Regions from separate parts of the Mesorhizobium sp. ES1-3 genome, predicted to be linked through region 1. Evidence: predicted binding sites of a transcription regulator. Region 1 holds the regulator's gene; each other region holds the start of a gene.

What was found. Region 1 encodes PhoB, which activates phosphate uptake and scavenging genes when phosphate is short. Its sites were predicted from a motif close to TGTCATNNANCTGTCAT; they were not measured.
Region 2: ppk2 (polyphosphate kinase 2) is a predicted target of PhoB. The motif match lies at 1,526-1,542, and genes of this name have one in related genera.
Region 3: LB536_RS20995 (PhoX family protein) is a predicted target of PhoB. The motif match lies at 3,300-3,316, and genes of this name have one in related genera.

What each region holds. Positions count from the first base shown of each region.
Region 1 covers NZ_JAIUGW010000005.1:58,297-65,530, reverse strand. The annotation lists gene pstS (phosphate ABC transporter substrate-binding protein PstS) at 1-69, shown strand, start outside; gene pstC (phosphate ABC transporter permease subunit PstC) at 136-1,119, shown strand; gene pstA (phosphate ABC transporter permease PstA) at 1,123-1,974, shown strand; gene pstB (phosphate ABC transporter ATP-binding protein PstB) at 1,971-2,774, shown strand; gene phoU (phosphate signaling complex protein PhoU) at 2,800-3,507, shown strand; gene phoB (phosphate regulon transcriptional regulator PhoB) at 3,527-4,216, shown strand; partial or broken gene LB536_RS09530 (sugar kinase) at 4,501-4,833, opposite strand; gene LB536_RS09525 (sterol desaturase family protein) at 4,886-5,857, opposite strand; gene LB536_RS09520 (LysR family transcriptional regulator) at 5,970-6,851, shown strand; gene LB536_RS09515 (ROK family protein) at 7,090-7,234, opposite strand, start outside.
Region 2 covers NZ_JAIUGW010000028.1:64,130-71,363, forward strand. The annotation lists gene LB536_RS27030 (dihydrofolate reductase family protein) at 1-253, shown strand, start outside; gene ppk2 (polyphosphate kinase 2) at 499-1,419, opposite strand; gene LB536_RS27040 (aldo/keto reductase) at 1,701-2,744, shown strand; gene LB536_RS27045 (glycosyl transferase family 90) at 2,769-3,740, opposite strand; gene LB536_RS27050 (glycosyl transferase family 90) at 3,893-4,864, opposite strand; gene LB536_RS27055 (hypothetical protein) at 5,064-5,210, shown strand; gene LB536_RS27060 (DUF982 domain-containing protein) at 5,278-5,511, opposite strand; gene LB536_RS27065 (GntR family transcriptional regulator) at 5,743-6,408, opposite strand; gene LB536_RS27070 (multidrug efflux MFS transporter) at 6,524-7,234, shown strand, end outside.
Region 3 covers NZ_JAIUGW010000016.1:51,200-58,433, reverse strand. The annotation lists gene LB536_RS21000 (flavin-containing monooxygenase) at 1-999, shown strand, start outside; gene LB536_RS20995 (PhoX family protein) at 1,235-3,238, opposite strand; gene LB536_RS20990 (hypothetical protein) at 3,514-3,993, shown strand; gene LB536_RS20985 (LuxR C-terminal-related transcriptional regulator) at 4,173-4,835, opposite strand; gene LB536_RS20980 (sensor histidine kinase) at 4,832-6,223, opposite strand; gene LB536_RS20975 (hypothetical protein) at 6,392-6,730, shown strand; gene LB536_RS20970 (phosphatase PAP2 family protein) at 6,755-7,234, shown strand, end outside.

The sequences.
Region 1 (7,234 bases):
GACCTGATCAAGGCTTCGTGGAAGGCCGACATCCAGGCCGACGGCAAGCCGGTCTACGCAGGCGAGTAACATCACCCGAAGGAGCGCCGCTTCACGCGGCGCTCCTTTTTCTCAACACAAAGAGCCGAGCTTGACATGAGTGCTGTCCAGGAAGCCTTGCCAGCCATCAAGGGCTCGCGCGACGCCATCGTCAGACGTTTCGCGTTAACCGATTCGATCTTCCATGGGCTGACCCGCGCCGCCGCCATTCTCGTGCTGGTGCTGCTTGGCGGCGTTGCCATCTCGTTGTTTGCCGGTTCCTGGCAGGCACTGTCGACCTTCGGCTTCTCGTTTCTGACCAGCGAGAGCTGGAACCCGGTGACGGAAAAATTCGGCGCCCTGGCGCCTATCTATGGGACCATTGTCACATCGGCCATCGCCATCCTGATCGCCGTGCCGCTCGGCATCGGCATTGCCATTTTTCTCACCGAGCTTTGCCCGCGCCCCCTTCGGCGCCCAATCGGCATGGCGGTGGAATTGCTGGCCGGCATTCCTTCGATCATCTATGGTATCTGGGGCCTGTTCGTCCTGGCGCCGTTCCTGCAGACGACAGTGCAGCCCTTCATCATCAGCGTTTTCCATGGCATTCCCGGCCTTGGCAGCCTGTTTGCCGGTCCGCCCTACGGCATCGGCCTGCTGACCTCGTCGCTGATCCTCGCCATCATGGTGCTGCCCTTCATCACTTCGATCACCAAGGACGTGTTCGACACGGTGCCGCCGGTGCTGAAGGAGTCCGCCTACGGCATTGGCTGCACGACCTGGGAAGTGACACGTCGCGTCGTCATCCCTTACACCCGCATCGGCATCATGGGCGGCGTCATGCTCGGCCTTGGCCGCGCGCTTGGCGAAACCATGGCGGTGACGTTCGTGATCGGCAACGCGCACCGCATCTCGACCTCGCTGTTCGCGCCGGCAACGACAATCTCCGCGACCATCGCCAATGAATTCACCGAAGCCGTTGGCGACCTCTACACGTCCTCGCTGGTGGCGCTCGGCCTGATCCTGTTCGTCATCACCTTCCTCATCCTTGCGATCGCACGCTACATGCTGATGCGCATCGACGCCCGCACCGGAGCCTGACCGATGTCGACAGCCTCGTCGCTTCACAGCCGCCGCAAGGCCAGAAACTCGGTGATGATGACGCTGTGCGTCGCCGCCGCGGGCATCGGGCTTGCCTGGCTGGCACTGATCCTCGGCGCGTTGATCTACAAAGGCGCGGCCGGGCTCTCGCTTGATGTGTTCACGCAGATGACGCCGCCGCCCGGCGATGCCGGCGGCCTGCTGAACGCTATCTATGGCAGCGTGGTGATGACGGTCATCGCCGTTATCGTCGGCACGCCAATCGGTGTTCTGGCCGGCACCTACATGGCCGAATACGGCCGCTTCTCGAAACTCACCACCGTGGTGCGCTTCATCAACGACATCCTGCTGTCGGCGCCGTCGATCATCATCGGCCTGTTCGTCTACGAATTGATGGTGCGGCCGATGGGGCATTTCTCGGCGATCGCCGGCGCCGTCGCGCTGGCCATCCTGGTCATCCCTGTGGTCGTGCGCACCACCGAGGACATGCTCAACCTGGTGCCGAACGCCTTGCGCGAAGCCGGCACCGCGATCGGCGCGCCGCGCTGGGTGGTCATCAAATCAGTGGCTTACCGTGCCGCACTTTCCGGCATCGTCACCGGCATATTGCTGTCGATCGCCCGCATCTCCGGCGAGACGGCGCCGCTGCTCTTCACCGCGCTGAACAACCAGTTCTGGTCGAGCAATCTCAACGCGCCGATGGCCAGCCTGCCGGTCACCATCTTCCAGTTCGCTCTCAGCCCCTATGAGGAATGGCAGCAGCTGGCCTGGACCGGCGCACTCATAATCACATTGACGGTTCTCGCGCTCAGCATCTTTGCGCGCAGCCTGACCGGACGCAGAGAGGACAAATGAGCCAGATGTTGTCTCCAGACATGACGATTGCCACCGAGGCAGCCGCCAAGGCGAAGATCGAGGTCAAGAACCTCAATTTCTACTACGGCCAGTCGAAGGCGCTGAAGGACATCACGTTGTCGCTGCCCGAGCGCAGCGTGACGGCCTTCATCGGACCGTCGGGTTGCGGAAAGTCGACGCTGCTGCGCGTCTTCAACCGCATCTACGAGCTCTACCCCAAGCAGACCGCCGAGGGTCAGGTGCTGCTCGACGGCCAAAACGTTCTCGACCGCTCGCAGGATCTCAACCTGCTGCGCACCAAGATCGGCATGGTGTTCCAGAAGCCGACGCCATTCCCGATGTCGATCTATGAGAACATCGCCTTCGGCGTCAGGCTCTATGAGAAGATCAGCAAGGCCGAGATGGACGGCCGTGTCGAACAGGCGCTGAAGCGCGCGGCACTGTGGACCGAGGTCAAGGACAAGCTGAACGCCAGCGGCCTCAGCCTGTCGGGCGGCCAGCAGCAGCGGCTTTGCATCGCCCGCACCGTGGCGGTGAAGCCGGAAGTCATCCTGCTCGACGAGCCGGCCTCGGCGCTCGACCCATTGTCCACCGCCAAGATCGAGGAACTGATCGACGAGTTGCAGGCCGACTACACGATCGTCATCGTCACCCACAACATGCAGCAGGCCGCGCGCGTCTCGAAGCAGACGGCTTTCATGTATCTGGGCGAACTGGTCGAATTCGACAAGACCGAGAAGATCTTCACGTCGCCTCGCGAGAAGCGCACGCAGGACTACATCACCGGCCGCTTCGGCTGATATCACGCATACGAGGACCAGGATCATGGCCGAACACACAGTCGCAGCCTTCGACGAGGATCTCGGACAGATCAGCAGGCTGATCAGCGACATGGGCGATCTCGCCGGCACGATGGTCGGTGGCGCCACCAAGGCGCTGCTGAATTCGGACAACGCGCTGGCACAGCGCGTCGTCTCCGACGACGCCATCATGGACGCGCGCCAGCGCGAACTCGACGACCGCGCCATCACCCTGATCGCCAAGCGCCAGCCGATGGCCGACGATCTGCGCCATGTCGTCGGCTCGATCCGCATGGCGGGCGATCTCGAGCGCATCGGCGACCTTGCCAAGAACATCGCCAAGCGCGTCGGCTCCGTCGGCCTCACCGCCACGCCGCGCGACCTGTCGCATTCGATCGACTCCATGGCGCAGCTGGTGCTGATCCAGGTGCAGGGCGTGGTCGAGGAATATGCGGCCGGCGATGCCGCCGCACTCGCCAAGCTCAGGAACGACGACGAACGCATCGACGTCAAATACACCTCGGTGTTCCGCGAACTCCTGACCTACATGATGGAGGATCCGCGCAACATCACGGCTTGCACGCATCTTTTGTTCTGCGCCAAGAACCTCGAACGCATCGGCGACCATGTGACCAACATCGCCGAGAATGCGTACTATGTGCTGACTGGCACGCAACTGCCCGCCAATCGTCCGAAGCAGGACGAGACGGCGATGTCGGTGCCGGCGGCTTGACGGCAGGGATGATCAATCGATGATCGCGCCACGCATCATGGTGGTGGAGGACGAGGAGCCGCTCGGTGTGCTCCTGCGCTACAATCTGGAATCGGAAGGGTACCAGGTCGAGGTGGTGACGCGCGGCGACGAAGCCGAGATCCGCCTCCAGGAGAACGTGCCCGACCTCCTGGTGCTCGACTGGATGGTGCCGGCGGTTTCCGGCATCGAGCTCTGTCGGCGCCTGCGAATGCGGCCCGAGACCGAGAGGCTGCCGATCATCATGCTGACGGCACGCGGCGAGGAGAGCGACCGCGTGCGCGGCCTTTCGACCGGTGCCGACGACTATCTGGTCAAGCCGTTCTCGACGCCGGAATTCATGGCCCGGGTCAAGGCGCTGCTACGCCGCGCCAAGCCGGAAGTGCTGTCCAGCGTGCTCAAGGTCGGAGACATCGTGCTCGACCGCGAATCGCACCGGGTCTATCGCAAGAAGAGCGAGATCCGGCTTGGCCCGACCGAGTTCCGGTTGCTAGAGTTCATGATGCGCCATCCCGGCCGGGTGTTCTCGCGCAGCCAGCTGCTCGACAATGTCTGGGGCGAGACGATCTATATCGACGAGCGCACCGTGGACGTGCATGTCGGACGGCTGCGCAAGGCGGTCAACAATGGCCGCATGCCGGACGTCATCCGCACCATCCGCGGCGCGGGCTACGCGATCCGCGAGGATTAAAGCGCCGCTCAGCCAGCGCGAGTGCAGCGAAACATGCCTCGCCTCGCGGAAATGGCCATTCAACTCGCTGTGCCGTTGCCATGTCGAGCGTGCTGTCGGGTTTGCGCATCTGAACCGGTGTCGAACTTTCCACTCCCCCCAACGTCGGCGTCACACCGATCACACGGCATGGGTGTCACTGTCATCGAAGCCGTCAATAGCTTGGGACGCCCAGTCAAGCAGTTGGGACGCGCAGTCCTGGCGTCCGGCCATGCGTTTCCCGGACTGCAAGGCGTTGCACGGTTTCAGGCAACGCTCTTCCCGGCACTCCCTCTCACTTGCACGCTCAGCGCGAAAATCTCCTGGTCGACGAAAGTCAATGCGCGCATGGCGCAGCCTTCGCGAATGAGCGGCAGCTCGTTCGGCTCGGTGTCGAAGGAAATCGATTCCGAATGCTGGCCGCCGGCGGTGTGGGCGATGGCCTCGCGCAACGCCGGCTCGATCAGGTCGAAGGCGGCGGCGCTGACGCCGACCATGGCGACCGGTGCGGGATCGATCAGCGCGAACAGGCTGCCAAGCCCGTATCCGAGCGTTTCGCCGGCCTTGCGGTAAAGAGATCGGGGGCTAGGGCGGTCTGCGGCGTAAACCTGCCTGAGGGCTTATATCACGTGCCCGTTCCGCCGGCGTGACCTATAGCCGGCGCCGCGCGGCAAGACGCGCCTTCATCCGTGCCTTTGCCGATTCAGTGCCATCGTGGAAGGTGTCGAACCACTTGTCCCATGGCACTTCCAGCGTGCCGTAGTTCACCTCAAAGTAGCGATGATGAAGCTGGTGGTGGAAGGTGCCCAGGTCGACGCGCTTGCGCCCGGCCAGCCAGAGCCCTTCGAACCCGGTATGGGTGGTAATGGCGTAAAGGCCATAGAACATCAGGTGGCAGATAAGATGCACCGGGCTGGACGGAACAACGAAATGGACCAGCGCGGTTCCGAAATAGAAAATGTGTTCAACCGGGTGCATCGCAAGGCCCGACCACGGCCCCACATCAATATTGCGGTGATGCAGCGCGTGGATGCGGTAAAGGAGCTTCGTATGGAGCAGCCGGTGAATCCAGTAGAAGTAGAAACTCTCCCAGATCGGGATCAACAGGAAGAGGCCGACGAACCAGACCGGGTGGCCGGACCATGTTAGAGTCGGCGCATAGCCATTGGCCATCGCCCACCAGACCAGCGCCTCGTATGCCGACCAGATCGTTACGCCCGAAGCCAGCGACCAGAACACGTTGTCGGCCAGTTGGCTGTCGAAACTGAAGGCGCGCCCCTTGCGCGGGTAGGGGCGCGGATCAAACTTCTTGTCGGTGCCCTGCAACTGGTGGCGGTGAAAAACAAGATGCAGCCCCTGCGCTACAACTACCGTCAGGCCGAAGTTTCGTAGCCAGATCACCCCGATCCATAGCCCTGGCTCCTTCGCCTGGGCAAGCGTGGGGCTGGCCAAGGCATAAGCCGCGAAGGCCAGCCCCACGATGACGAGATTGATTGAGACAGGCAGCCAGCTTCCGACATACCAGCGAAAGATCGCTGCGAGGTTCAGCGGCCAGCGCCAGACCGGCGCAATCTCAATGGGCAGGCTGTCGGGGACGTGGTTCCATTCCTTCCGGTCTGACATCGATGTCGCTCTTTTCCGGCCGTGGTTCATGCGCAGGGTATTGCTCGGAAATTGACAACACAAAGAATATCTTTTCAGGTATTGGGGTCATTTTAATTGATGGTAAGATCTCATGAAAACACCGCACCCGACCTGGCTGCTCGCCTTCGAGGCGGCGGCGCGGTATGGCAGTTTCACCGCCGCGGCCGCTGAGCTGAACCTGACCGCAGCGGCCGTCAGCCAGCATATCCGCCTGCTGGAAAAGCATGTCGGCGCGCGGCTGTTCGAGCGGCTGCCGCGCGGCGTTGCGCTGACGGATATCGGCCAGGCCTATGCCCAGCCGGTGCGCCAGTCCTTCGCCGAGTTGCAGCGGGCGACGGACGGTCTCTTCGCGCGCCCATCGCGGCGGGTGGTGCGGGTGCGCGCCTCGATCACTTGGGCGGCGTTGATCCTTGCGCCCCGGTTGGCCGATTTTCGGCAGGCCCACCCAGAGATCGACATCCAACTCTCCACCTTCGTCTGGTCCGATCGTTTTGAAGCCGGCAACAGCGATGTCGACATCCGCTGGGGGCACGGCGACTGGCCCGAGGGTGCGGTTCAACTGCTGGCCCATGAATCCGCGATCGTCGTCTGCCATCCTGCCGACACCGCCTGGTTGGCGGGGCGCCGGGACATCCGCGACTTCCCCTTTGCCTGCCTGCACCATGTGATCGGGTTTGAGACCGAGTGGCAGCGCCTGTCGGATCATTTCGGCCTCGCCCTCCCGGCCCCGCCGCAGCGTGCCCGCTACGATTCATCGCTGCTCGCGCTGTGGGCGATGACCACGGGCGGCGGCGCCATGATCGTTCTGGAGAGTTTCGCCAGGCCGTTTCTCGATTCCGGCCAACTGGTCGCGCCCTTGCCGCACCGCGTGCCCATAAGTGGCGCGCATTACATGGTGCAGGCCGACGGGGCGGGGCGCAATGACGCGGTGCAGACCTTCTGCCGCTGGGCTGCGGCGCTCTACCCGGCCTGAACGCCGGTTGTGGGTACTGGCGCACGGCGGACCGCACCGCCGGCCGACGGGGCTTAGAGCCGGATGATTTTAGGTCGAATCGACCTGAAATCTGAATCCGTTTCTAAATCAAAGAGATAGAGCATGATGTCGTCCGAAAACCGCTTCACACTTTTCGACATCATGCTCTAGCAGGAGGCCCGAAATCTGGCGGGTAGTATGTCATGCCCCGTCGGAGTGATTGGGTTCGATCTTGGTCTCAGGCAACGTTCTTTCCCGCGCCCGCCCTTGCCTGTACACCAGGCGCGAAAATCTCCTGGTCGACGAAAGTCAGTGCGCGCATGGCGCAGCCTTCGCGAATGAGCGGCAGCTCGTTCGGCTCGGTGTCGAAGGAAATCGATTCC
Region 2 (7,234 bases), on a different contig from region 1:
CATCCATTCGGCGCTCGAGCAGGCGAAATCGGCGGCCGGCGGCAAGGACGTGCGGGTCGGCGGCGGCGTCTCCACCATCCGGCAATATCTGCAGGAGAAACTCATCGACGAGATGCACCTGGCGATCTCGCCGGTGCTGCTGGGCAAGGGCGAGAACCTTTTTGCCGGCCTCGACATGCCCAAGCTCGGTTATCAGTGCACCGAGCAGGCGGCAACGGCGCTGGCCACCCACGTGGACATCAAAAGGGCCTAGGCGGAGCGCTTGCCCCTTTCTCCCCGTCACTATACGGGAGAAATGTCCGGCAGGACAATGAGGGGCAGCGCCGCCGAACGAAGATTTCCTTGCCCGATAACACCGCCGATTACAAAAATAGCTCAGAATACATTCGGTCCACGCAGCGATTTGACCGGGTTTAACTTGTAGAAGTTGGCGCCGCCCCTCATCCGCCTGCCGGAACCTTCTCCTCGTATAGTTACGGGTAGAATGGAACCTCTATTTCAATACTTCTCCGGCACGTAAAGCTCGCGCGGCAGGACCTGGCGTTCGTATTCGGGGTTGAAGACGCGTTCCGGCAGCGTGATCTCCTCGTGCGGCACGTCTTCGTACGGCAGCTGCTTCAGCAGATGATCGATGCAGTTCAGGCGCGCGCGCTTCTTGTCATTGCCCTCGACGATGAACCACGGCGCCTCGGGGATGTTGGTGCGGGCGAAGGTCTCCTCCTTGGCCTTGGTGTACTGTTCCCAGCGCACCCGCGACTGCAGGTCCATCGGCGACAGCTTCCATTGCTTCATCGGGTCGTGGATGCGCATCAGGAAGCGCATCTGCTGTTCCTCGTCGGTGATCGAGAACCAGTATTTGACCACGGTGATACCCGAGCGCACCAGCATGCGCTCGAACTCCGGCACGTCATGGAAGAACTCCTCGACTTGCTCGGGGTTGGCAAAGCCCATCACCCGTTCGACGCCGGAACGGTTGTACCAGGAGCGGTCGAGCAACACGATCTCGCCGCCTGCCGGCAAATGCGGGACATAGCGCTGGAAATACCATTGCGACTTCTCGCGTTCGGTCGGCGCCGGAAGCGCCACGACGCGGCAGATGCGCGGATTGAGCCGTTGGGTGATGCGCTTGATGACGCCGCCCTTGCCGGCGGAGTCACGGCCCTCGAAAATCACCACCAGTTTCTTCTTGTGATAGGCGACCCAGGATTGCAGCTTGATCAATTCGGACTGGAGGCTGATCAGGTCGCGAAAATACTGCATCCGATCGATCGAAGGCGGATGCGAGTTCTTGTAGATCTTGGCGATCTCCATCGACAGCGCCGGCTCCGACAATTCGAGCTCATAATCTTCGTCGAGCGTGTCGGCGAGCTCGGCTTCGAGCCAGTCCTTGGCAGGGGAATTCTGTTTCAGCTCGGTCATATCAACTGCTCCGCTTGCAAGCCCTGTCGGTTACCACTGGGCGCCCCAATTGCTGGCCAGCGGCCTGGAATGGAAACACCTGAGCCGACTTCAATATAGGCCGGCAGTGACGGTTTTATTGCAGCCCGGGCGCGATTGCGGCCGTTGCAAATTCCGCGATGTATGATCCATCGACGTCATCGCACGGCGACAAGCCGACCGAATTGTCCTACAAATCCCCGGTCGCGTTCCAGGCCCGCCCTTTGCGGCACACCTCTTCAACAAAATCGTGAGGATCTGACATGCAATACCGCACCCTTGGCCGTTCGGGCCTGAAGGTTTCGACGCTGACGCTTGGCACCATGACGTTCGGCGGCGCCGGGCCCTTCGCCGCGGTCGGCAACAGCGATCTCGCCGAAGCCAAGCGGATGATCGACATGTGCATCGACGCCGGCATCAACCTCATCGACACCGCGAATGTCTATTCGAACGGCCTGTCCGAAGAAATCATAGGCGAAGCGCTCGGCGGCAAACGCAAGAACGACGTGCTGATCGCGTCCAAGGCGCGGATGCGGATCGGCAAGGGTCCGAACGACGAGGGCCTGTCGCGCCATCATCTGATCCGCGAATGCGAGAAGAGCCTGAAGCGGTTGAAGACCGATGTCATCGACATCTATTTCGTTCACCAGTGGGACGGCCTCACCCCGCTCGAGGAAACCGTTGCGGCGCTCGACACTTTGGTCAGCCAGGGCAAGGTGCGCTACATCGGCTGCTCCAACTATTCCGGCTGGCAGCTGATGAAGGCGCTTGCCATCAGCGACAGCCGTCACCAGCAACGCTTCGTCACCCAGCAGATCCATTACACGCTGGAAGCGCGCGAGGCCGAGTACGAGCTGCTGCCGATCTCGGTCGACCAGGGGCTGGGCGTGCTGGTCTGGAGCCCGCTCGCCGGCGGCCTGCTGTCCGGCAAATACCGCCGCGACAGCCCGACCGCCCGCCAGCTCGCCGGCTGGTCCGAGCCGCCGATCCGCGACGAGGACCAGCTCTGGCGGATCGTCGATGTGCTGGTCGAGATCGGCAGGGATCGTGGAGTATCGGCGGCGCAAGTGGCCCTTGCCTGGCTGCTCGGCCGCCCTGCCGTCTCCTCGCTGGTGATCGGCGCCCGCAATGACGTCCAGCTGAAGGACAACCTCGCGGCCGCGGCCCTGGAGCTCGGCACCGAAGAACGCCAGCGCCTCGACGCGGTCAGCCGGCCGCCCCTGCTCTACCCCTACTGGCACCAGCAACTGACGGCGAAGGATCGCTTCGGCCCCGCCGACATGGTTCTCGACCGCAGCGATATCTGATCGGTGTCAGGCCAAGAGCGAGAGCTAGCTGCCGATGAACCGCCAGAGCTCGGCATCGGGTTCGATCTGGCCGCTGAGCACGAAATATTTGTAGAGGGCGAGCAGGGAGATCGCCTGCTCGTCCTGTTCATTGGAGAATTTGCGGCAATAGGCATTGGCTGCGGCGATGATGCGCTCCGCCGCGGCCGGATGCTGCTCGAAATAATCTACCTTTTCACGGAGATCGGAGAAGTCCGGCTCGAGCGGCGCATAGTGGACACCGGCCTCGAGCTGGCTCTCGCCAAACCATGTTTCGTAGGTCGGCGGCGGCATCAGACAGAGCGAGTTGGAATTCATGATCCATTTGAGGTTGGTCGCCACGTCATTGCCCTCCAACGAGACGATGTAGCGATAGCGCAGGTGCTGGCTGATGCTGAGGAAGGGCTTGCTGTATTCAGCCGGCGCACTGCGCTTGTGCGAACCGGCGTCGCAGAACGGCAAGTCGCGCGCGACATCCAGGAACCGTGTCCTGATCGGATTGTTGAGGTCGCCGCGCCAGACCACGACCGGGCGTTTGTCGGCGAAGGCGACGGCGTCGGCGGGCATGTGGAAGTGGCGGAACTTGTTGAACTTCATAATGACAGCGCTGCCGTTGTCGGCGCGGATCGGCCGATCCTTGACGAGCGTTGGCACTTTTGGCACGCCTTTGACGTCGCCGAACTGCAGGTCGATGAGCAATGACGGATCGAAATAGCGGGCAAATTCCCTCAGGTCGTAATAGTACATGCTCGGTTCAAAAGGTATCTGGTCGATGCGAACCGCATCCGGGCCTGGCGTAAAAGGGTCCTGCAGCTTGTTGTAGTGATTCAGCCGTCGGCGCACGGCCTCGTCCGAGAGCCTGGCCTGTTCCAGGCGGCCCGCCAGCCGTCGTCGGAAGATCGCCTGGGGTGCGATATCGCGCATGACGTTTCGCGCATAGTAGAAGACCCTTGCCGTCGTTCGTTTTATGGTGGCCATCGTTCTCGTAATCTAAAACAAGCGCCACTAAACAGACAACAGCCGGGATGGTTCCGGCGGCATGATTGCGCATCGTTGGGCCACGCTTTCCGGCAGTGCCCGAACAGATGGCGCCGGCCTTGACGAGGCGCGCCGGGGGGATGCACCGGCAACTAGCCCGTTATGTAGCGCCACACCTCGGCATCAGGTTTGATCTGACCCGAGAGCACGAAATATTTGTAGAGCACCAGCAGGGAGATCGCCTGTTCGGCCCGCTCGTCGTCGAATGTGCGGCAATAGGCGTTCGCGGCGGCGACGATGCGCTCTGCCTTCGCCGGATTCCGTTCGAAATATGCGACGTGTTCGGCAAGATTGGAGAAGTCTGCTTCGAGCGGTACATAGTGGACATTCGCCTCGAGCTGCCGCTCGGCAAACCATGTCTCATAGGTCGGCGGCGGCATCATGCAGAGCGAGTTGGAATTCATGATCCATTTGAGGTTGGTCGCCACGTCATTGCCCTCGAGCGAGACGATGTAGCGATAGCGCTGGTGCTGGCTGATGCTGAGAAAGGGCTTGGCATATTCCGCTGGCGCATTCGGCTTGTGCGAGCCGGCATCGCAGAACGGCAGGTCGCGCACAGCCTTGAGGAATCTTGTCCTGATCGGATTGTTGAGATCGCCGCGCCAGACCACGGCCGGCAGCTTGTCGGCGAACGAGATGGCATCAGCCGGCATCTGGAAATGACGAAACTTGTCGAGCTTCATGATGATCGCGTTCTTGTCGTCATCACGGATCGGCCGATCCTTGACGATCGTCGGCACGTTCGGCACGTTCCTGACATCGCCGAATTCCAGGTCGATGAACAAACCGGGATCGAAGTAGCGGGCGAATTCCTTCAGGTCGTAATAGTACATGGTCGGCGTGAACGGCAGTTTGCCGATGCGCACGGCATTGGCGCTTGGCGCGAACCCATCCTGCAGCTTGTTGTAGTAGTTCAGCCTGCGGCGCACTGCCTCACCGGAAAGCCTGGCCCTTTCGAGACGGCCCGCCAGCCTGGCGCGAAACAGCGCCTGCGGAGCGACATCGCGCGCGGCGTTTCTCGCATAGTAGAAAACTCTTGCTGCGGTCCGCGAAATTGTGGCCATCGGTCACTTGATCAAAATAAACAGGCAGCTCTCAATTCATTGGCGCCCCGCGTTTCCTACATCATTGTGGCGCCCATCTGGCAACCCCCCGCATCTCTTCGACACCAGCATCCACGCATTGTCGCTTCGGCTGTTGTGTTTGACGGCTAATGCTCCTAGGCAGGGTCAGGGCCGCAAGGCAGTGACAAAAGGAGCCGATATGGCGCGAGCACCAAACTACGATCAGGAACGCAAGGAGCGCGACCGCCAGAAAGCAGCCAAGAAGGCTGAAAAGCTGGCGGCCAAGGTTGCCGCGCGCGAACGTTCGAAGCCCGAGACCGAGACGGAGGCCGAAACCGAGGAGTAACGGCATGCGGCATGCGGCCCGCGAATGCGGGCCGTGCCTCAATGCGAATTGTCGGTGTCAGCCTATGTCAGGCTGGCGCCTTGTCGCTGATGAAAACATCCACCTCCCGCGCCGCGGCGATGAAAGCGCGTCGGGCATTCATCGCCGGCTTGTCGCCGGCGAGTGCGTCGTGGCAGGCCTGCAGCGCCGCGCGATGCTTGGCGCTGCGCTTCCCGGGCCAGCTGTTGAGAAGGTAATCGGAAGCCTCCTTTGCCGAACGCAAGAGCTGAGTGCTTCCCGCCGTGAGGGATTTGACGGTCACGGGCGTTTCAAACCGATTGTTTTCCATCGCCGCTCTTACGCCATCGGCTTGCTTGAAGCGAGGCCGAAAGTGCGCTTCGCGTCAGACGCCGCCTGTTTTTCCGGCGAACGCTGCCGTGCATAGGCCGCACTACAGCATGTCGCGGCGAATAGGATTCGCCCGACCTGCTGTAAGCTTCTGACTTATGCATGTCGTTATCCCGGAACCGAGGACACTTCCGGGCGACATGCATTAAGCGGCGACGACGGCAAATCCCCTGGCGCGAAGGCCACGTCGGTCGTTGGCAAGCGACGTCACCAGCCGGTCACGGCTGCCGACAATGTGGGCCGACAGCAGCCGCGCGGCTTCATCGGCCTGACCAAGGCGTGTCGCCGCAAGGATGGCGCGATGTTCGAGCCAGGCACGGCCAAGGGCCGTTTCGTCACGCACTTCCAGCCAGCGGGCGCGCGACAGGCGCGTCATGGCGTCACGGACCGCCCGAAACAGGAATTCGTTGCCGGATAGCCGTGCCAGCTCGATGTGAAAATCCATGCCGACACGATGCCATTCCTCGCGCGGCGTGTTTTCGTCGCAGGAATCGAGCATCGCCTCGACGACATCGACAGCGCTCTTGTCGGCTTGCCCGCATGTCAGCCGCAGCGCCGCGACCTCGACCGCCTCGCGATAGACCGCGATCTGCTCGAGCTCGGCCAGGTTGATGGGCGAGACCGTCCAGCCGCGTCCGTCCCTGCCGACCAGTCCCTCGGTCTCCAGCCGCAGCAGTGCCGCCCTGACCGGCGTGCGCGAGGCGCCGAATTGGCCTTCGATCCAGCGTTCGGTCAGCCGCTCTCCCGGCCCGATCTCGAGCGCCAGGATCATCTCGCGAAGCTGCCGTTCGACATTCTGCATCTGCGACATCGCGCGTCCTTTCCGAAGCCGCATTGACAGCGACCGGCTTGAAGTTCATGACGGATACCAGTTTGGTATCCCAAAATGGTATCCGCAACAAGCGCTGATACCGGGCAGGCAGGACATGGCACAGGAAGACACGCAACAAAGCGGTTACAATATCCACTGGCGACGCAATCTCGCCGTCTGTTTCGCGGGCTCGTTCAGCACGCTCATCGCCATGACCCTGCTCTTGCCGTTCCTGCCGCTTTATGTCGAACAGCTCGGCGCACAGGGTCATGCCGCCATCGTACAGTGGTCCGGCATCGCCTATGGCGCCACCTTCTTCGCCGCGGCAATGGTCGCGCCGTTGTGGGGACGCCTGGGCGACCGCTACGGCCGCAAGGTGATGCTGGTGCGCGCCTCCTTCGGCATGGCGATCTGCATGTCGCTGACGGGTATGGTCGAGACGGTCTGGCAGTTGGTCCTGCTGCGCCTGCTGATCGGCTTCGCCGGCGGCTACTCCTCGGGTTCGACCATATTGGTGGCCATGCAGACGCCGAAGGACCGCTCCGGCTGGGCGCTCGGCGTCCTGTCGGCGGGCATCACGGCGGGCTCGCTGGTCGGTCCCTTGCTCGGCGGCGTGCTGCCGCCGGTGATCGGGATTCGCGCCACCTTCCTCTTGTCGGGCGGGGTGATCTTCCTCGCCTTCCTGGCGACGACCTTCCTCATCAAGGAGAACCCGCGCCCGAGGGCGGCCAAAGCCGTGCCGGCGGCAAAGCCGAAAAGCGGCTGGTCGCAGATCCCGGACAAGCGCCCGGTGGTGGCCATGCTGACCACCGGCATGCTGCTCGCC
Region 3 (7,234 bases), on a different contig from region 1:
CACCTCAACACCCACCGCGATCTCTCGGCGCTGCCCGGCCTTGCCTATCCCAAGGGTACCCCCGCCTTTCCGCACCGGGATGTCGTCATCCGCCATATGAGCGATTTCCATGAGGCGAACCGTTTGCCGGTGGAGTTTGGCGTCTCCGTCGAGGCCATCACGTCCGGGGGCGACCACTGGATCGTGCGCACCAGCGGCGGCTTGCGCCTGGCGCGTCATGTCGTTGTCGCCACCGGCCGCGACAGGGAACCCTTCACGCCGCAATGGAAGGGCGTGCAGGCGTTCGGGGGCCGGATCATCCACTCGGCGGATTTCGGCGACGCCCAGGCCTATGCGGGCAAGAAGGTGCTGGTTGTCGGCGCCGGCAATTCGGGCTTCGACGCCCTCAATCATCTGGCGGGCATTGATACCGCCGCTGTCTGGCTGTCGGCCCGCAACGGCCCCGCTCTTTTGCCCAAGCGCGTCGGCAAGATCGCCGTGCACCGCCTCTCGCCGCTCATGGCACGCCTGCCGCTGCGCCTCGCCGATGCGGTCATGGCGGTGACGCAGCGCCTGGTTTTCGGTGATCTCACCAAATTCGGCTTGCCGCCCGCGCCCGCCGGCGGCGCCAGCCGCCTGACCTCGGACTATACCGCGATCGCCGCCGACGATGGCGCCGTCGATGCCATCAAATCGGGCAGGATCGTGGTGGTGCCGGGGATACGGGAGTTCACCCGCGATGGCGTCATCCTGGCCAATGGCAGCCTGATCGCTCCCGACATCGTCATTGCCGCGACGGGCTACCGCACCGGGCTGGAGCGCATGGTCGGCGATCTCGGCGTCCTCGACGAGAAGGGCGTTCCGCTCTTCAACGGCGGCCAGGCCGATCCGAAACTGCCCGGCCTGTGGTTCACCGGCATGCGGCCGAGCATCCGCGGCTGCTTCGCCAATGCCGCCATTTTGGCCAGGGCGATAGCTGGGCGGATCGCCGGTCCCGGCCATCCGGGCACCTCACGCTGATTTCGGCTCCAGTAGTCGGAACCGACAGCCTCGGTAGGCATCTCCTCGTCGGCCTTGCCGGCATTGTTGAGGGCAAGCGAGGGTGAGAGCCAATTCACGCGCCAATCTTTCCCGAGGCTTGAATACAACACGCATTCAAAAAGAGGGGCCTCGGATCCCCGAGGCGCCTCTCGTTTTGTCTACAGCATGTCGCGGCGAATAGGATCACTTCCGGGCGACATGCATTAGCCCGACGTCAGACGGCGATCTTGCCGCCGCCCTGTTTGGTGATCGCCACGACCGCCGGCCGCACCGGCATGTCGGGCTTGAAGTCGGGCCAGCGGGTCGACGGGTCCTCGTAATAGGAGGGCCGGCCAAACGCTTCCCAGTCCTCGCCACCGTCGCCCGGATGCTGGACGGCGACGAAGGCGGTCCGATCGTCCGGCGCGAACAGCGGGCCGCACATCTCGGCGCCGATCGGCACCTGGAAGAACAGTTTCGAGGTCGCCCGCGCCGGTCCTTCCGTGTCCACCGCCCACAGGCCGTCGGTGCGGCCGGTGGCCTTCGGACCCTGGCCGTCGGTGGCGACCCAGAGGCGCCCGGCCGAATCGACCGCGCAATTGTCGGGCATGCCGAACCAGCCATTGGCCGTCGTCGCGGTGGAGAAGGTGGCGCCGACATCGGCCACCGACGGGTCGCCGCATTTCAGCAGCACTTCCCACTTGCCCTTCGTGGCGGCGAAATCGCCGCCGTCCTCGACGATCTCGATGATATGGCCGAAGGCATTCCCGGCGCGCGGGTTGGCGGCGTCGACCTGATCGGCCTTGCGCTTGGAATTGTTGGTCAGCATGACATAGACCTTGCCGTTGCCGGCATTAGGCTGGATGTCCTCGGGCCGGTCCATCTTGGTGGCGCCAAGCAGGTCGGCGGCGCGGCGCGTCTCGATCAGCACGTCGGCCTGGCCGGCAAAACCGTTTTCCGCCGTCAGCGGACCCTGGCCGAACACGATCGGCATCCATTCGACCGAGCCGTCCTCGGCGAATTTGGCGACATGCAGCGTGCCGTCGTCGAGCAGGTCCTTGTTGGCCGCGCGGTCGCCGGCGTTGAACATGCCCTTGGTGACGAATTTGTAGACATAGTCGAAGCGCTCGTCGTCACCGAGATAGAAGACGACGCGGCCGTCCTTGGCGACGATCGACTCGGCGCCCTCATGCTTGAAGCGACCCATGGCGGTGCGCTTGCGCGGCACCGAATTCGGGTCGTTGACGTCGACCTCGACGATCCAGCCGAAGCGGTTGGGCTCGTTCGGCTCCTTGGCGAGGTTGAAGCGGTCGTAATGCGCGCCCCATTCATAGGCGCCTTCCGGGATGCCGAGGCGCTTGTAGTTGGCGGCTTCCTTGTGGCCTTCCGGCAGCTCGCCGGAAAAATAGCCATGAATGTTCTCCTCGGCCATCACATAGGTGCCCCAGGGCGTGACGCCGCCGGCGCAGTTGTTGATCGTGCCGAAGACCTTCGTTCCCGACGGATCGGCATTGGTCTTGACGCGGTCATGGCCGGCGACCGGGCCGGACAGCGCCATCTCGGTGCTGGAGGTGATGCGGCGGTTGAGCTTGCCGTCGCGCACCACCTGCCACTTGCCGCCGTCCTTGCGGATCTCGACGATGGTGCCGCCATGGGCGGCCATCTCGACATCGACCTGCTCCTTCGAGAGCGGCGCCACCTCGGCCGACTTCTTGCCGTCCTTCTCGACGATCTTGACGAGGCCCGGGAACATCAGATGCGGGTTGGTGTATTCGTGGTTCACCACCAGCAGGCCATGTTCCGCCGAGCCGTCAATCGCGATATAGCCGACATAGTCGTTGTTGTAGCCGAACTGCCTTGCCTGGGCTTGCGCCGACTGCTTGGTCGGGTCGAATTCCGGCGAATCGGCAAACAGCGGATCCCCCCAGCGCAACAGCACGTCGGCGTCGTAGCCCGGCGCGACATGGTGCTTGTCGTCGATACCGGCCTCCAGCTCGTCGAATTTGAAGGCGGAGCCGTCCGCGGCGCGGGCATCGTCGGAGGCAATCATAGCCAGCGGGCTGACGGTGGCGGCGATCGCGGAGACGGCAAGCGAACCCTTGAGGAAGCCACGGCGCGAAAAACGTGCGGCGATGATCTCGCCCATCGTGCGGTTTTCGCTGGGATTGTTGGCCGGGCCTTCGTTTTCCTCGAGCAGGCTGGTGCGGAATCGGGCGTCGGGGGTGCGATGTTCGGTCATGGGAGCCTCTGGCTTGGATTGGCTGGAGCTTGTTGCCTGTTCGACGCCTTACAGTCGGCTGATCACATTTTCGTGACAGGATATCGGCACTGCCGCTCCCTCACGCTACCGTTTTTCATGCTGGGTCTGGGACTTTGGTCCAACCTTGCGCCTGCAAAGGTCCTGGGAGAGAAACGCAACGGTCGGAGGTCGCTTCCGGTCACCACGTCTTTCGGCGATGTTGGTTGCACTGCAACGTTGGGGTGGGCGCGCCGGCTCAATCGACGGAGATCAGTATGCACGGATCGATCACGGCCCGTTGTTGCCGTCTGGCTCTGAGATCGGCGGCGCTTCTGGCGCTGACCGTCGCCCCCTATGGAGTTGTCTTCCATGGTTTCGTGCCCGGAATCGATGCCGCGACCGCACATGCCGACAAGGGCGGCAATGGTGGCGGCAACGGCGGTGGTAACGGCAACGGCAACGGCGGCAACAGTGGCGGCAGTGGGAATAGTGGGAATAGCGGGAACAGTAACGGGAATAGCGGCGGCGGCAACAACGGAAAAGGCAAGGGGCAGGGCGACAACAACTCCAGCCATGTCAACGCCACGACCGGCGACAAGGTCGACGTGGACGGCAGCAAGATTTCAGTTCAGCACCCCGACGGCATGACGGAAACCATCGAGAACGGCCGTTTCAGGATGAAGGATGCGCTGGGCCGCACGATCATCGACCGCCGGGCCACACCGGCCGATGTCAGCCGTCTCAGGGGCCTGTGAATTTCGGCCCTGTGAATTTCGCCCTTGTGAAGCTGGTCAACAGGCAACGACCAGTTTCACACGTCACCTCCGCCGCCCCCCGGCGGAGGTGACCTCCTTTTGCGTGGCGTAGCGCTTTTCCTGGCGGAATGCGTAAAAACAAGAGCTGGAGCGACTCGGCGATCAAACGCTGAACCGCCCTATGAGAAGTCCCGCTCGCGGTCGCGAAACTCGCGCATCATGAGGGCTGCTTCAGTGCGGTTTCGCACGTTGAGTTTCGACAGCACCCCCGTCATGTGGTGCTTGACGGTCTTCTCCTGCAGCTCCAGGCGCAAGGCGACTTCCTTGTTGCTCAGCCCCTCCGCCACCAGCCGCAGGATTTCGGTCTGCCGGCCGGTGAGTTGCCGCAGCCGGTCCGCCACGCCGTTGGCAGGCTGCAGGGACTGCACATCGGAAAGCAGCCGGGCCGACAGCATCGGCGAAAGATAGCTTTCGCCAGCCGCCACGTTGCGCAGGATATCGGCGAGCGAGCGCGACCCGACGCCTTTGAGGACATAGCCGCGCACCCCTGCGTTCAGGGCCTTGGTCACATCGGCATTGGCCTCTGAAACAGTCAACAGGACGATCTTCTGAGCGGGATGGTCGGCAAGGATGCTTACAACCGCGGCCAGGCCGCCGCCTGGCATCGAAATGTCGAGCAGCAATATATCGGGCTGCACGGTCGAGGCGATGCGTTCCGCGTCCTGCGCGGTCGCACCTTCCCCGGCCATCTCGAAGCCTCCGATCTCCGACAGGCTGCGCGTCACGCCTTCGCGGAACAGCGGATGGTCGTCGACAATGGCGATGCGGATTGCGCCCATCATGCTTGCTCCTCAACCGAAAGACGGATCACCAGCTTCGTGCCTTTCGGCCCGCTCAGGGTTTCGAACTGTCCGCCAATGCTTTCGACCCGCTCCCTGAGGCCGGCCAACCCCAACCCCTCGGCCCGCGCCGGATCGAAGCCCGGCCCGCCATCCGACACTTCAACGAAAAGCCTGCCATCTTTCATTCCTGCACGCACCGCCTGATCCTTGCCCCGCCCGTGGCGGTAGGCATTGTTCAGCCCCTCCTGCACGAAGCGATAGATGCTGATCTTCTCAGAAGCGCCGGGCTCGGGCAAATGTCCGGGCAGCGTCAGCTTCACCGACGTGCCGGTACGGTGCTCATGTTCCTCGATGGCCAGCCGCAACACATCCGCCGCCGCCGCCGTTTCTATCTGCGGCAGCACCAGGCCGTTGCAGATGCCGCGTATCTCGCGCATCGCGTCCTCCAGCGTCTTGCGGATCATGGCGACCTCGGTCGAGCGACCTTCGCTGCCATGGCCGTCGCCGGTAAACACCGGACTGTCCATGCGCAGCGCCGCCAGGGCCACGAGCTGGGCAGGGCCGTCATGCAGGTCGGCGCCGATCCGCCGCAGGTATCTTTCGTTGAGTGCGGTGGCGCGCCGCGACGCCCGCTGCACGCGTTGCCGCAAGGCGCTGTTCTGCGTCACCAGGCCTTGCAGCTCCGACACCTGCCGGCGCAGCGCCCCGCGCTGGTCGTCGATGGTGCGGCTGGCGCGCAGGACGATGCCCGACAGAAGCAGGAATGCGGTCAAGGTGGTGCCGGCCACGACCAGCCAGCTCGACCGCAGGGCGGAAGCCAGCGTGGCTTTGAAATCGGTCGCGACCTCATAGAATTCGGTGACGGCGACCACGTCGCCGGACCAGGGTTCGCGCACCGGATTGTAAATCTCGAGCAACGGCACGCCCGAGCCCCGCACCTTGTCTTCGTTTTCGTCGAATGTATCGAATTGGGCAACGACACTGCCCTGGAAGGCGGAACGCAGATTTTTGTTCATGTCGAAGCGGCGGCCGATCAATTCCGTGTCCTTCGCGTAGAGCACCATGCCGTCGCGGCGCCAGAGCCTGAACGATGCCAGGCGTTTGCCGAGCGCGCCCTGGCCGAGCGTCTCGTCGAGCGCCTGTTTGACGGATTCGCTGAGCTCCTCGTTCTTGCGCAGGTCGGGCAGCAGCGGCGCAATCACGCTGTCGACATAAAGCGCCGTCGTGGCAGCCGAATTGCGGGTGACGCCGTCCCGGATCTGCGTCGTCACCCAAGTCCCTACGACCAGCATGACGACAAGCAGCCCAAAGCCGCCGGCAACGACGAATTGCAGGGCAAGGGAAAGCTCGCTCCAGCGCCGCGCCAAGTTCTGAAGAATACGAATCATGGACCCCTGACCGCCCTTCTATCGACATGCCGGGCGATTCCAGCACATTGAGCTTCAGTCTCGCCCTTGCCAAGACCCTCCTTGGAGCGACGTTGCTTGACGTCTAGGCGCGCTTCGGAAACAAGGTCCGCGATATCAGGCGAAAGCCGCTTCGAGGGGGACGAGACATTGAGTTTTTCGGGATTGCTGCAGCTTGGCTTTTCGACGGTGATCTTCCTGCTGGCAGCGACCGCCGCCAAGCAATGGGGCCTGGCGCCGAGCCTGGGCAAGATCCTGCTGACGCTGGCGCTCTATTCGCTGGGCAATTTGATCATGCTGCGGCTGATCCGCGAGTTCGGCATGTCGGTGTCGTTCAGCCTCTCGGCGGTGATCCAGCTGGTCTCGGTCAACGTGGTGGCGCTGGTGTTCTTCGGCGAGCGCGTCAACGCGCTGCAGGCGGCCGGCATCGCACTGGCGATCGCCGCCGTGGCGCTGATCACGCTCGGGCCCTATCTGCAAGGGCGATGATATGACGACCGAGGTACCGGCCCGATGAAAGACAACGCAGGCAGTCTGTTCAACCGGATCGAATTCCCGGTGCTGCTCGCTGGCCTGGTCATCGCCGGCGGGCTGTGGGGCTTCGTGGAACTCATGGAGGTAGCACGCGCCACCGCCCCGCATGGTTTCGACACCGAGATACTTCTCGCCTTCCGCCAGCCGGGCCAGCCCGGCGTTCCCATCGGCCCATCATGGCTGGAAGGGGCGATGCGCGACATCACCAGCCTTGGCAGTACCAGCGTGCTGGCGCTGGTCACCACGGCGACGATCATCTATCTGCTCTTGATCCGCAGGCGTGGGACCGCGCTTCTCATCCTCGTCGCCGTGGCTGGTGGCGAGGTGCTGTCGAGCCTGCTGAAAGTCGGCGTCGACCGGCCGCGTCCGGAACTGGTTTCGCACCTGGTCAACGAGACCTCGCTTTCCTTCCCGAGCGGCCATGCCATGCTGTCGGCGGTGACCTATCTCACGCTCGGT